3 regions of the Bacillus cereus group sp. RP43 genome follow, and region 3 is predicted to be linked to each of the others. Evidence: riboswitches for the same ligand, from Rfam matches in the RefSeq annotation. Region 3 holds a riboswitch; each other region holds the start of a gene.

Region 1 (4,421 bases), 2.1 Mb from region 3:
GAGATGATCAAACATTAACATAGTCTTTCTCCCCTTTCTCTCCATCCTTTTATTGTATATTTTATTTTTCTTTCATTCAATTCAAAAAACTTTAAAACCCAGTTGATTTATACGATTAATGTGTATTATAATGAAACAAATTTAATTATTGCTGATTGGAAAAACCAAAGGCACTTTTCTCATACGGGAAAAGTGCCTTTTTCATTTATTATTACAGGGGGATTATTTATGCAGAAATTAATTGTCTTTGCTATTATTGGATTTTTCGCTCAATTGATCGATGGCGCACTTGGAATGGCGTATGGGGTAACATCTACCTCACTATTATTAATGTTTGGTATTGCACCAGCTGTAGCTTCCGCATCTGTTCACTTAGCTGAAGTCGTTACAACCGCAGCTTCTGGTGCATCGCATATCAAATTTGGAAACGTTGATAAATATACGGTTTCCAGACTTACATTACCAGGGGCAATTGGCGCATTTATTGGGGCATGTTTTTTAAGTAATTTACCTGGCGATGTGATTAAACCGTACATTTCAATATTTTTATTCACTTTAGGCGTTTATATTTTATTACGATTCATTATTCAAAAACAAATTGTTACTTCCAAAAAGCGCATGTCTGCCAAACAACTTGTGCCACTCGGCTTATTCGCTGGATTCGTCGATTCAACAGGCGGCGGTGGTTGGGGACCGATTACAACACCTGTACTTCTTGCAAGAGGAAATGAAGCTAGAAAAGTTATTGGATCTGTTGATACGAGTGAATTTCCTGTTTCACTCGCTGCAACGATTGGCTTTTTCATTTCACTTGGCTGGGAACAAGTAAGCTGGGTTTGGGTATTTGCTCTCATGCTCGGTGGTATTGTCGCTGCACCAATCGCCGCATGGTTAGTTCGCATCGTTCCAGCACATTTGCTTGGCGTACTAGTTGGTGGCCTTATAATCTTTACGAATATTCGTACACTGCTTACTACATTTAAAGTAGATCCAACTATTATTTCACTTTCTTACATTGCAGTTGGTCTTGTCGTTATTATATCCATTTTTATTGCTGTCCGTAATCATTCCAATCGTTCTAACGTATCGACAGATGGTTATCCGAAAGATCAAAAACAAATGCTACCATAATGATAAAAATACCGCTCGAACTATATCGAGCGGTATTTTTTATTTTTCTATTTTCCAATTAATCATCGTATCTGTTGTATCTACTCTCTTCATTTGTAATTTCTCTAATACACGAATCGAACTACCATTTTCAAGGAGTGTCTCCGCAATAATTGTATCTACCTCTTCTGTCTGGAAAGCCCACTTTATTAATTCATCTACAGATTCTGTAGCATACCCTTTATTCCAATATTTCTTAATAAAACCGTAACCAATTTCTACTGTACGTTTCTCGTTCGGTTTCCCTTTAAATCCTATATCCCCTAGTACGATGTCATCTTCTTTTCGAATGACATACCACGCACCCCAAGGTAATAAAGCTGCGTCTTGTTTTACACTTTCTACATGCCCTGCAATATGCGGGCCACTATTGTATCCTTGATTCTTCGCAATTTGAACCCATTCTTCTGCACATGGGATAATATGTAATCTTTCCGTTTCTAATTTCATAACGACGTCCCCTTTTTAATTAAACGGTACTTCGATTTTACTACAAAAAGAAAGAATATTCACTCTTTTAATTTATACTTATGTTTTTTCTTTGAAACAAAATAAAAGAGGTGATTCCCTTCAATAGTTATGTCGAATTATATTTTCTGAATTTTCTTTTAATTTTAAAGGGTTTTTCATTATTTTTTGCGAAACATTTGTATAACAATTTTTTCTTTGCTTATTGCTACATAATAGTAGGTTCGGGTGGAGTTTTGCAAGCGTTTCCTATACAATAACCGATATTTTTTGACTTTTCCTAACAAAATTCCTTGCAATATATTCAGAAAGTCATTACAATTGCCATATATTAAATATCTTAGCAATATATAAATCCTCATCAATCCGATGAGGTAGAGGTTGCGACTTTTAAAAGTAAAACGGACGAGACACAGAGAATGTCACTGACTCCGTTTGAAAGGAAAAGTTGCCGAAGTTTGTATTTCTTCTCTGGAAATATGAGCTGGGTCTGTCTCCGAAAGGAACAGAACTGTCACGTTTACAAAATTACCGTGTAAACGTGGGGTGCTATCTTAACGGAAGGGTATGATGGGGTGGTTATTTGTGAAACGTTCCGCCTAATTCCTTTGGCGGTTTTTTGTATTTTTCTCCCCCGCTCCTTCCTAACCTACAAGAAAAGGAGTGTTGAACATGAATAGCGCAACAAATCAATCTACCTCTAAAACGCAAACTACACAAGGACAAGGTGAATTAAAACGCGGATTAAAATCTCGTCACCTTACGATGATTTCTCTCGGTGGTACAATCGGTACCGGACTATTTCTTGCCAGCGGTGGTGTGATCCATTCAGCTGGTCCTGGCGGTGCACTAGTCGCATACGCCGCAATTGGAATTATGGTTTATTTCTTAATGACAAGCTTAGCTGAACTCGCAGCTTACATGCCTGTTACTGGATCTTTTAGCACTTATGCAACAAAATTTGTTGATCCATCACTTGGCTTTGCACTTGGATGGAACTATTGGTATAACTGGGCGATTACGATTGCAGCTGAACTTGCAGCCGTAACATTAATTATGAAATTTTGGTTCCCAGATACCCCTTCTCTTATTTGGAGTGGACTTTGCTTAGCTATTATTTTTCTCTTAAACTATTTATCTGTTAAAGGTTTTGGTGAATCTGAATATTGGTTCGCACTTATTAAAGTAGTTACTATTATTATCTTTTTAATTGTCGGTTTTATGATGATTTTTGGAATTATGGGTGGCGAATCTGTCGGCTTTAAAAACTTCACTGTTGCAGATGCACCATTTAACGGTGGAATCATGGCAATTATCGGTGTATTTATGGCTGCTGGTTTCTCATTCCAAGGAACTGAATTATTAGGAGTAGCTGCTGGTGAAACTGCTGATCCAGAACGCAATATTCCAAAAGCAATTCGTTCTATCTTTTGGCGTATTTTATTATTCTACATTTTAGCAATTCTCGTTATCGGTTTATTAATTCCTTATACGACTGAAAGCCTTGCAGCGAGTGATGTTACAGTAAGTCCATTTACACTTGTATTTGAAAAAGCGGGCGTTGCCTTCGCTGCTTCTGTTATGAACGCTGTTATTTTAACTGCAGTTCTATCTGCTGGTAACTCTGGAATGTATGCATCAACTCGTATGCTTTGGGATTTAGCTCGCCAGGGAAAAGCACCAAAGTTCTTAGGCAAATTAGATAGCCGCGGTGTACCTGTTAACGCATTAATCGCAACATCAGTAGTTGGTAGCGTCGCTTTCATCGCTTCTTTATTCGGTGACGGTGTTGTATACATTTGGTTATTAAATGCTTCTGGGATGTCAGGATTTATTGCTTGGGTAGGGATTGCTATTAGTCATTACCGTTTCCGTAAAGCTTATATTGCACAAGGGAAAGATTTGAAAGATTTACCATATCAAGCGAAATGGTTCCCGTTCGGTCCAATCTTTGCATTTACACTTTGTGTTATCGTTATTTTAGGTCAAAACTACGGAGCATTTACGGGAGCATCTATCGACTGGAACGGTGTACTCGTTTCTTACATCGGTTTACCACTCTTTTTAGTACTATGGTTAGGATATAAATTCACTAAGAAAACGAAAGTAATTCCACTTGATAAATGTGAACTGAAATAGAAGGAAGTATAGCAAAACGAGCAAACAAATTTGTTTGCTCGTTTTTTATTACAATTCATCTCCCTTCCCTATTGCCACTGTTTTTGCAATAATAGAGGAAATATAAATAAAGGTTGGGATTACATGAACATTCGTATTACTGATGAAGCAATAGTAGCTATACATAGACTAGAACGTGAAGACAAAAAGATTATTCGCATTAGAGGAACTATGACAAACTCTTGCAGCATTTTCGTTGATGTTGATTTAATTTGGGATACATATAATGCAGATGATGTTGTTTATGAAGATGAACAGCTTATTGTACAAATGGACTCATTCACGAAAGACTACACTGGTGATACGTTAAAACTTGATTATAAGACGACTGGTTTTAGCATTACGACTCCTAGTGAGACGTTGGTGTATGGATTGTCGATAAAAAAATAACAATTGTTTCAACTGACCACTGAGGTGAAAAAATGGGCAAATATGTTCCGTTAAAATTTTTATTCAACGAAGAATTAGCAGAAAAAATGGCTGATTCTATTTCTAAACATGATTCTAATTTCTCTAAAAAAAAATTTATAGATTCCGTAACATATAAAGTTGAAAATTTAGAGTTAAAGCAACGTGTAGAAGTAATAGCAGATGAATTACACAAT
Region 2 (4,421 bases), 870 kb from region 3:
TCTTACGTAAAGCGCATATCGGTGAAGTTCAATCTTCTGTATGGCCTGACGATTTACGTGAAGCTTGCAAGAAAGAAAACATTCATCTGTTTTAATAGAAATATGAGGGAGAGTTGCTTAAAAATAGAGCAGCTCTCCCTGTTTTTATTATGTAAACGAATGGTTTACAGTGATTTTTACTAATAGTTTCTTTCATTTCTATATCCTTTTATATAATAATTTGTTAAAAGGGGGGCGTTATGAATTTAGGAATACAACTAAAAAAGCTTCGAGAAGCAAAGGTTTTTTCACAGGAAGATGTTGCTAAAAAGATTGGGATAAATGGGAACATGATAAAAGCTGTCCGGATATTGATAATTTAATTTTGCTTAGCGAAATGTATAATGTTACGCTAGACGAGTTAATAAAAGGGAATCAAAGTTGTAAAGAGAAGATACATATTGATGAAGAAGAATCGGATTTTGAGAAAGAGAATGAGTTTGGTTTTTATATTGGATGTGGTTTGCTAATTTTGAATGCTTTCATTGATTATGAAGGAATGCAAGAAATCTTATTAGGAATTGCACTATTCATGATGGTTTTTTATTCTGACGTGAAGAAAGTTATTTTGAATGAATTTCGCTCGTTTTTTAAAGGGAAAGATATATATGATAAGAAGTGAGAAGAGTCCGTTATATTTCCTAGGAAAGAGTATTAAGAATAATTGAATTATTTTATAGAAATTTTTAGATGTTGATAATGTATTGAAAAGTTGTTTGTATAAAGTCTCGGAATGTATTTGTAAAATGATAATAAAGTTATTTGATTTTAAAAGTTCAATAAGCATAACCCCGTTCTAAAGTTAGGACGGGGTTGAAAATTTAAGTTTTATGGAGTAAGAATGTGCTTCAAATATTTTTAATTCAGTAATGTATATTTCAGTAAAGGCTTTTTATAAAACATCACTTACTTATTTGTTACCGAGTTCTTCCGCCAAACCGATTAAAATTCCTTCGGTTCCACGAATGTAGCAGAGTCGATATGAGTTCTCATACTGAACTACTTCGCCAACGAGCTGAGCACCATGCTTAGTAAGTCTGGATACCATTTCGTCAATGTCTTCGACGGTGAACATGACGCGCAGATAACCGAGGGCGTTTACAGGAGCTGTCCGGTGATCTGCTATAGTAGGTGGGGTGAGAAATCGCGAAAGTTCAATTCGGCTGTGACCATCTGGCGTAACCATCATAGCAATCTCTACGCACTGAGAACCGAGTCCAGTTACGCGACCAGCCCATTCACCTTCAACAGTAGCTCGTCCTTCGAGATTCAAGCCAATCTCCTCGAAGAAAGAGATTGCGTTATCAAGGGATTCTACAACGATGCTGACATTGTCCATTCGTAGTAATCTGTTTTTTGTCATAGTCTTTATCTCCTTATATGTATAAATTTATTATCTAATTATCCTCATAATTATACTAAAATCTCTTCTAAACAAAAAACACCTTGTCACAGTGTAGGGAAATGTGACAAGGTGTTTTCGGGTATAGTATATAACATCTTGTTAACGAACAACACTTCGTAAACCCTCTACTATTGAAATATGCGCGAACTTTATTTCGTGAATGCTATCATTTCAAGAATTTGATAATGTAGTTGCTATTCGATAAAATAACTTTCTTGTCAATCTATACAATACAAACAGCTTTCTATTTATATAGGAAGGAAATAGATTCATATAATTTGTTTTAAGTTTTACTGGTGGAAATTAACTCATCTGCACTAAAGGCTCAATTTTTGCCATAAATGATTGATGGAGTGCTTCAACACCATCTACTAAATGAATACGGTCAATTACAACTGATACTTTAATTTCAGATGTACTTACCATTTTAATATGAATACCACCTTCTTTTAAAGTAGTGAACATATTCGCAGCGACACCAGGGTTAGATACCATACCTGATCCTACAATTGATACTTTTGCTAAATGATTTTCATGTTCTACAGATTCATAGTGAAGTGCTTCTTGATTTTGTTCCAATACTTCTAATGCTTCTCTTAAATCATTAGAATGGATCGAGAAGGAGAGGTGAACAGTTTCTTCATTTGTAATACTTTGAATAATAATATCTACATTAATATGTGCTGCTGCTAATGTAGAGAAAACTGTTGAAAGTGCACCTTGTTCTAATCCTTTAATTGTGACGCGTGTAATATTATCCTCAAATGCAATACCTTTAACGATTGCTTGTTGTTCCATGTTACATTCTCCCCTTACAATTGTTCCGTTTTCTTGTTCCATGCTTGATCGTACTTCTAAAACTACATTATGATTTTTAGCAAACTCAACAGCGCGTGGGTGTAATACGCCAGCACCGAGGTTGGCAAGCTCTAACATTTCGTCATAAGAAATTTCATCTAATTTATAAGCATCTTGTACAACTCGTGGATCAGTCGTATATACGCCGGTCACATCCGTATAAATATCACATTTTTTCGCTTTTAGTGCCGCAGCTAATGCAACAGCAGTCGTATCAGAACCACCGCGGCCAAGTGTGGTAATTTCATTTTCTTCACTTACTCCTTGGAAACCAGCTACTATAACAATCGTGCCTTCAGTAAGGTGAGACTGAATACGAGTGGTGTTAATGTCAGTAATCCGTGCACTACTATGTACAGATTCTGTCGTAATACCAGCTTGCCATCCTGTTAATGAAATTGCGTTATAACCTTTTGTTTGTAGTGCCATTGTTAATAATGAAATAGTTACTTGTTCTCCTGTAGATAGGAGCATATCCATTTCACGTTTACTTGGATTTTCAGTAATAGCGTTAGCAAGTGCTACAAGTTTATCCGTACTTTTTCCCATTGCTGAAACGACAGAGACAATACTATGTCCTCGTTCATATTCTTCAATAATTAAATTTGCTACATGTTGAATGCGTTCGACGCTTCCGACAGAAGTACCGCCAAATTTTTGTACAATCGTTTCCATTACGAATTCCTTCTTTCGTCCATTTTTAAGAATAGGTTAGGACATATACAAATCCCAATATTCCTGTAGTTACCAGAGAGAAAAACAAAAAACACCATCTCAAATAAGTGAGGATGGTGCTGTTACAGGAAAAGGGAAACAGAAAACGGAGCTAATAAAAAAACCGCCAAAAAAGGAATATCATGAAAATGATATCTCTTTTTTGTAGATAGCTCTTCATACGTACACGTCTGTACATATGACAGTTCTGTTTCTATTCGAAAACAGCCCCAATTGATAAATGCAGAGAAATTTATCAATTTCGGCAACACTTCCTTTCCTCTAAATTCATAGACATCTCTGTGTCTCCTTTAGAATACTTATAAGCGTTGCAACCTCTATCTCACGTTTTAGGCGAGAGTGTATGATTTATGAAGTTGTTGGTAACATTTGTTTTATAATAATTTAAATTTTTCAGGGAATCAAGTGTTTTATATATATTTTCAAAATTCTTTCTTTTTCGAAAAAAAGTTTGTGAAAAATGTAGCAAAATAAATGTATTGCATGTACATTGAAAATATAGAGTATAGGAGGTGGAAGCATGAAGAGGCCTATTTATGTTGCGACAGAAATGAAAACAACAATGGAGAAATTATGGGAATATACGCAAGAACCAGACCTACATACAGAGTGGGATGCTCGTTTTACTGAAATTTCTTATTTAGAGAAGAAAGAGGGAGAACCGCAGAAGTTTTTATATAAAACAAAGATCGGATTTGGGCTTGAAATAGCCGGAGAAGGGGAATCGATAGGTGAAATAAGAAAAGAAACTGGGGAACGCATTTCCTCATTGAAATTTTGGACAGACAATAAGTTATCACTTATACAAATAGGACGAGGTTATTGGAAATATACACTGAATGGAGAACATATTCATTTTGAAACGCAATATGATTATGATACAAGGTTTGGTCGCATAGGGAATGTGATAGATTCATATGTTTTTCGGCCTTTATTAGGCTCTGCGACTGCATGGAGTTTTGATGCTTTAAAATTATGGTTAGAAAAGGGGCTTCATCCTAAGTTGCTAATTAGAAGAACGATGACTTATTGGCTTGTTTGCTTTTTATTTGCCTTCGTATGGTTATATCAAGGGATTGTACCGAAATTGATGTTTACTCATTCAGAAGAAGTAAAGATGCTTTCTGCACTAATCGGATCGAATGAAAGTAGTATTTTTATACTTAAAATAGTTGGATTTTTAGAAATAATATGGGGTGTTATGTGGCTATTGCCACTTCAAAAGCGAAAACTATTTATATTGCATATTATATTGTTGATAGTTTTAACATTAGCGGCAGGATCGACGAATATCGCTAGTTTTACGCAACCGTTTAATCCGATTACATTAAATTTTCTTCTAATAGGGTTATCGATTGTCGGTTATATAAATAGCACTAATTTG
Region 3 (4,421 bases):
GTCGGTAAAGGCTATAAAGATGCGCAAAAAGAAGTCGTTCGTACAGCTGACTTGATTCGTTACACAGTTGACGAAGCACTTCACATGCACGGAGAAAGCATGATGGGCGATAGCTTCCCTGGTGGATCTAAATCTAAACTTGCGATTATTCAGCGCGCACCACTTGGTGTTGTATTAGCAATCGCACCGTTTAACTACCCAGTAAACTTATCTGCTGCAAAACTTGCACCAGCACTTATTATGGGTAACGCTGTTATCTTCAAACCAGCAACTCAAGGTGCTATTAGCGGTATTAAAATGGTTGAAGCACTTCATAAAGCAGGCCTACCAAAAGGTCTTGTAAACGTAGCTACAGGACGCGGTTCTGTAATTGGTGACTACTTAGTAGAACATCCTGGCGTAAATATGGTATCGTTCACAGGTGGTACAAATACAGGTAAACATTTAGCGAAAAAAGCTGCAATGATTCCACTTGTATTAGAACTTGGTGGTAAAGACCCTGGTATCGTTTGTGAAGATGCAGACTTACAAGAAGCTGCAAAGCATATCGTAAGCGGTGCATTCTCTTACTCAGGTCAACGTTGTACAGCTATTAAGCGTGTACTTGTGCACGAAAATGTAGCAGATGAACTAGCAGGCTTATTAAAAGAGCAAGTAGCAGAACTATCAGTTGGATCTCCAGAACAAAACAGCACAATCGTTCCATTAATCGACGACAAATCTGCTGACTTCGTTCAAGGTTTAATTGACGATGCTGCTGAAAAAGGTGCAACAATCGTTATCGGTAACAAACGTGAGCGTAACTTAATTTACCCAACATTAATCGACCACGTAACAGAAGAAATGAAAGTTGCTTGGGAAGAGCCATTCGGCCCAATCCTTCCAATCATCCGTGTTTCTTCTGATGAACAAGCGATTGAAATTGCTAACAAATCAGAGTTCGGCTTACAAGCAAGTGTCTTCACAAAAGACATTAACAAAGCATTTGCAATTGCTAACAAGATCGACACTGGCTCTGTTCAAATTAACGGACGCACAGAGCGCGGCCCTGACCACTTCCCATTCATCGGTGTAAAAGGTTCAGGTATGGGCGCACAAGGTATTCGTAAGAGCCTTGAGTCTATGACTCGTCAAAAAGTAACTGTATTAAACTTAGTTTAATCTTATATGTAGAAGCTGATCTAGTTTTAGATCAGCTTCTTTTTATTTCACGAGTTGTTTTTCCATAGGTAAATTCACACATTCTACAGAAATTTGATACCCTAACCACCGCTCAGCAATATGTTCAAATGATGAGACAGAGCCTGTTGTAAAAAATCGATGCTTCGGATTAAGATTGTCAGACAAAATTCCTTTGTGCTGTAAAATTGTGCTTAACTCTATCGCTGTTTCTTCTGCAGAACTAATAATCGTCACAGCCTCTCCTAACTCCTTTTTTATATAGGACTCTAAAAGTGGATAATGCGTACACCCAAGAATTAACGTATCTATATCTTCTTTCGTTAATGGCAGTAAAGCCTGTTTCACTTGCTGCGTTACATATGCTGTATCTTCTAATTGATTTTCTACAACTGTAGCTAAAGTCGGACATGCATGACTATGCACTTCCAAATGTGTATCAAGCTCGTGTAATGCTTTTTCGTACATATTAGATTTTATCGTACCTACAGTTCCAATTACCCCGATTTTCCCTTTCTTTGTCACTTTAATTGCAGCTCTTGCTCCCGGATGTATAACGCCAATAACTGGAATGGAAAGTGCTCCTTGCAAATCAGTCAATGCAGCAGCTGCACCAGTATTACATGCTACAACTAGAGCTTTTAACGGAAACTGTTTGAGGAACTCAACCATTTCAAATATGAAAGATTGTACCTCCTCTACACTTCTTGGCCCATACGGACAACGCTCATTATCACCGATATAGTAAATGCTCTCTTTAGGCAATTGACGCATAATTTCACTCGCAACTGTTAATCCTCCAACCCCTGAATCTAGTACACCTATTACGGAATTTTGATTACATGCAGACATATACTTCATCCCCCTTCTCAATCTTCTAGCGCCGTAAACATTTATTATATTATGAAAATTTAAACATTGTACAATAATCCCTCTCCTTTTTAATCACGAACTCTTCTCTATAATCTGATTATTACTATATCCATTGACGTATAAAAATACATTTGTTACTCTTAAACATGTTAATTTAATACATAAATCCTCATTCGTATCTCGGTGAGGTAGAGGTTGCAATCATTAAGAGTATCATTTCAGGAGATGTAGTGGCATTGACGAATGAATGAGAAAGGAATGGTTGCCGAAGTAAGATGTGTCCACCATGCACGCTTGCTGGGTCTGCATTTAATAAGTGCAGAACTGTCACAAACGTTTCGTTTGTGGAGAGCTATCGAGAGGTATGTCGTGGGTTTCTTATAAGATAGAAAGCATGTAGCGGCAAATTACGTGCTTTTTTTGTTTTGTTTGGAACTTCTCTTCCCTACCGCGGAAGACATACATATCTCCTCGCTTGACTTGGTTATACTAACTTTGGAGGTATTTTCTATGCAACAAAAAAAATGGGGCTTTTGGGTACTAACAGCTTTCGTTGTCGGTAACATGGTTGGCGCTGGTATTTTCATGGTGCCAAGTACGTTAGCACAAACAGCAAGCCCGCTCGGTGTCACTTTAGCTTGGTTAACAACAGGGTTTGGTGTTTTAATGCTAGCTCTTGTTTTCGGTAATTTAGCAATTCGTCGTCCTGATTTAACGACAGGACCACAAAGTCATGCATATGCTTTATTCTCAACACCAAAAAGAAAGAAAATGGCTGGTTTCAGCATGGTGTGGGGATACTGGGTTGCAAACTGGGCAAGTAACGTTGCCATTATCACATCTTTTGCGGGATATTTATCACTCTTCTTCCCGATTATGAAAGATACACGTCTATTGTTTTCAATCGGCTCTTTCGATATAGAAGTTGGAAAACTAATTACATTTACTATTTGTTCTGTCTTACTATGGGGCACACATTTAATTTTAACAAACGGTGTAAGCGGAGCTGGGAAGCTAAACTTCTTAGCAACAACAACGAAAGTAACTGGATTCCTTCTATTCATTGTTGTTACGTTATTTGCGTTCGAGGCTTCAAAGTTTGGACAATGGTATACACCAATGATCGATAAAGAAGGTGTATCACACGGTCTCCTTTCACAAGTAAATTTAGCTGCTCTTACAACACTTTGGGCATTTATTGGGATTGAATCAGCCGTTCTTTTATCAAACCGAGCTACTTCTCCCAAAACGGTAAAACGGGCGACTGTTGCTGGTTTACTAATAACCGTTGCAATTTATTTAGGAATTACAATTTTAACAATGGGTGTACTTCACGTTGATAAATTACAAGCTTCTGAACGTCCATTAGCAGATGCATTAAACGCTGCAATGGGTCACGGCGGCGGGAAACTTATGGCATTACTTGCTCTTACTTCCCTATTCGGTTCAATATTAGGCTGGATTTTATTAAGCTCAGAAGTGCCTTATCAAGCAGCAAAAGAAGGTTTCTTCCCTTCCTTCTTCGCAAAAACAAACAAAAAAGGAAGTCCAATTCATTCACTACGATTAACAAACATTATGTCGCAAGTGTTCTTATTCTCAACATTATCAGGAACAATTGCGGAAGCTTATACATTCGTTATTACAGTGTCAACTTTAGCCTACCTCATTCCATATCTCGTTTCACCAATCTTCCAGTTAAAACTAGTCGCAACTGGTGAAACATACAAAAATGAAATGCGGGCAAGAATTATGGATGGTGTAGTCGCAGTTATCGCACTTTGCTATGCACTATGGGTTATTAAAACAGGCGCATCCGATATTAAAACATTCCTTCTCGGAATTGGTTTATTCGTAATTGGCTTTGCCTTCTATCCATTAATGAATCGTGATCAGAAAAAAAATAAAGAAAAGAAAAACGAGCAAGTTGCATAACGCAATTTGCTCGTTTTTTGCTTAATAAAACATATATAATAGAAAAAAGAGGTGAAAAACATGTCAATCGAATCACTATGGAGCTCTCGCTTTCAACAACATATTCAAAATGCCATCACATACTTTGCACGTATGATTAACGGTTTACTATATAGTTTCATCTTCGTCTCATGTGTAGGTGCATATTATTACGCCAAGTTTCTTAAAACGGATCCTTCTAAAGGAATATCTCTATTGCTTATTACAATCGTCTTAACAGTGATTATAACGAGATGCCCAATACGTACATTTATTCAAAAGCCCGATGCTGTCTATTTACTAGCACTAGAAGAGAAATTAACTTCTTATTTTAAAAAATCTCTTCTATATAATTACATCATTCAGCTTTTCCCATTATTATTTACGTTCCTTATTCTCGTACCACTTGCCATGCA

What was found. Region 3 has a riboswitch for lysine ahead of QCI75_RS22530 (amino acid permease). Riboswitches for the same ligand answer to the same signal wherever they lie in the genome.
Positions count from the first base shown of each region.
Region 1: another riboswitch for lysine. It lies ahead of QCI75_RS11860 (amino acid permease); the one in region 3 lies ahead of QCI75_RS22530 (amino acid permease).
Region 2: another riboswitch for lysine. It lies ahead of QCI75_RS18035 (aspartate kinase); the one in region 3 lies ahead of QCI75_RS22530 (amino acid permease).

Region 1 covers NZ_JARVHQ010000001.1:2,256,137-2,260,557, reverse strand. Annotated here, with positions in the region: gene QCI75_RS11875 (VOC family protein) at 1-21, opposite strand, end outside; gene QCI75_RS11870 (sulfite exporter TauE/SafE family protein) at 229-1,131, shown strand; gene QCI75_RS11865 (GNAT family N-acetyltransferase) at 1,171-1,620, opposite strand; lysine riboswitch at 2,006-2,198, shown strand; gene QCI75_RS11860 (amino acid permease) at 2,311-3,777, shown strand; gene QCI75_RS11855 (iron-sulfur cluster biosynthesis family protein) at 3,901-4,206, shown strand; gene QCI75_RS11850 (DNA alkylation repair protein) at 4,239-4,421, shown strand, end outside.
Region 2 covers NZ_JARVHQ010000001.1:3,459,125-3,463,545, reverse strand. Annotated here, with positions in the region: gene asnA (aspartate--ammonia ligase) at 1-95, shown strand, start outside; partial or broken gene QCI75_RS18045 (helix-turn-helix domain-containing protein) at 240-661, shown strand; gene QCI75_RS18040 (VOC family protein) at 950-1,402, opposite strand; gene QCI75_RS18035 (aspartate kinase) at 1,748-2,977, opposite strand; lysine riboswitch at 3,179-3,365, opposite strand; gene QCI75_RS18030 (DoxX-like family protein) at 3,558-4,421, shown strand, end outside.
Region 3 covers NZ_JARVHQ010000001.1:4,329,253-4,333,673, forward strand. Annotated here, with positions in the region: gene gapN (NADP-dependent glyceraldehyde-3-phosphate dehydrogenase) at 1-1,161, shown strand, start outside; gene racE (glutamate racemase) at 1,204-2,031, opposite strand; lysine riboswitch at 2,234-2,415, shown strand; gene QCI75_RS22530 (amino acid permease) at 2,563-3,987, shown strand; gene QCI75_RS22535 (ABC transporter permease) at 4,048-4,421, shown strand, end outside.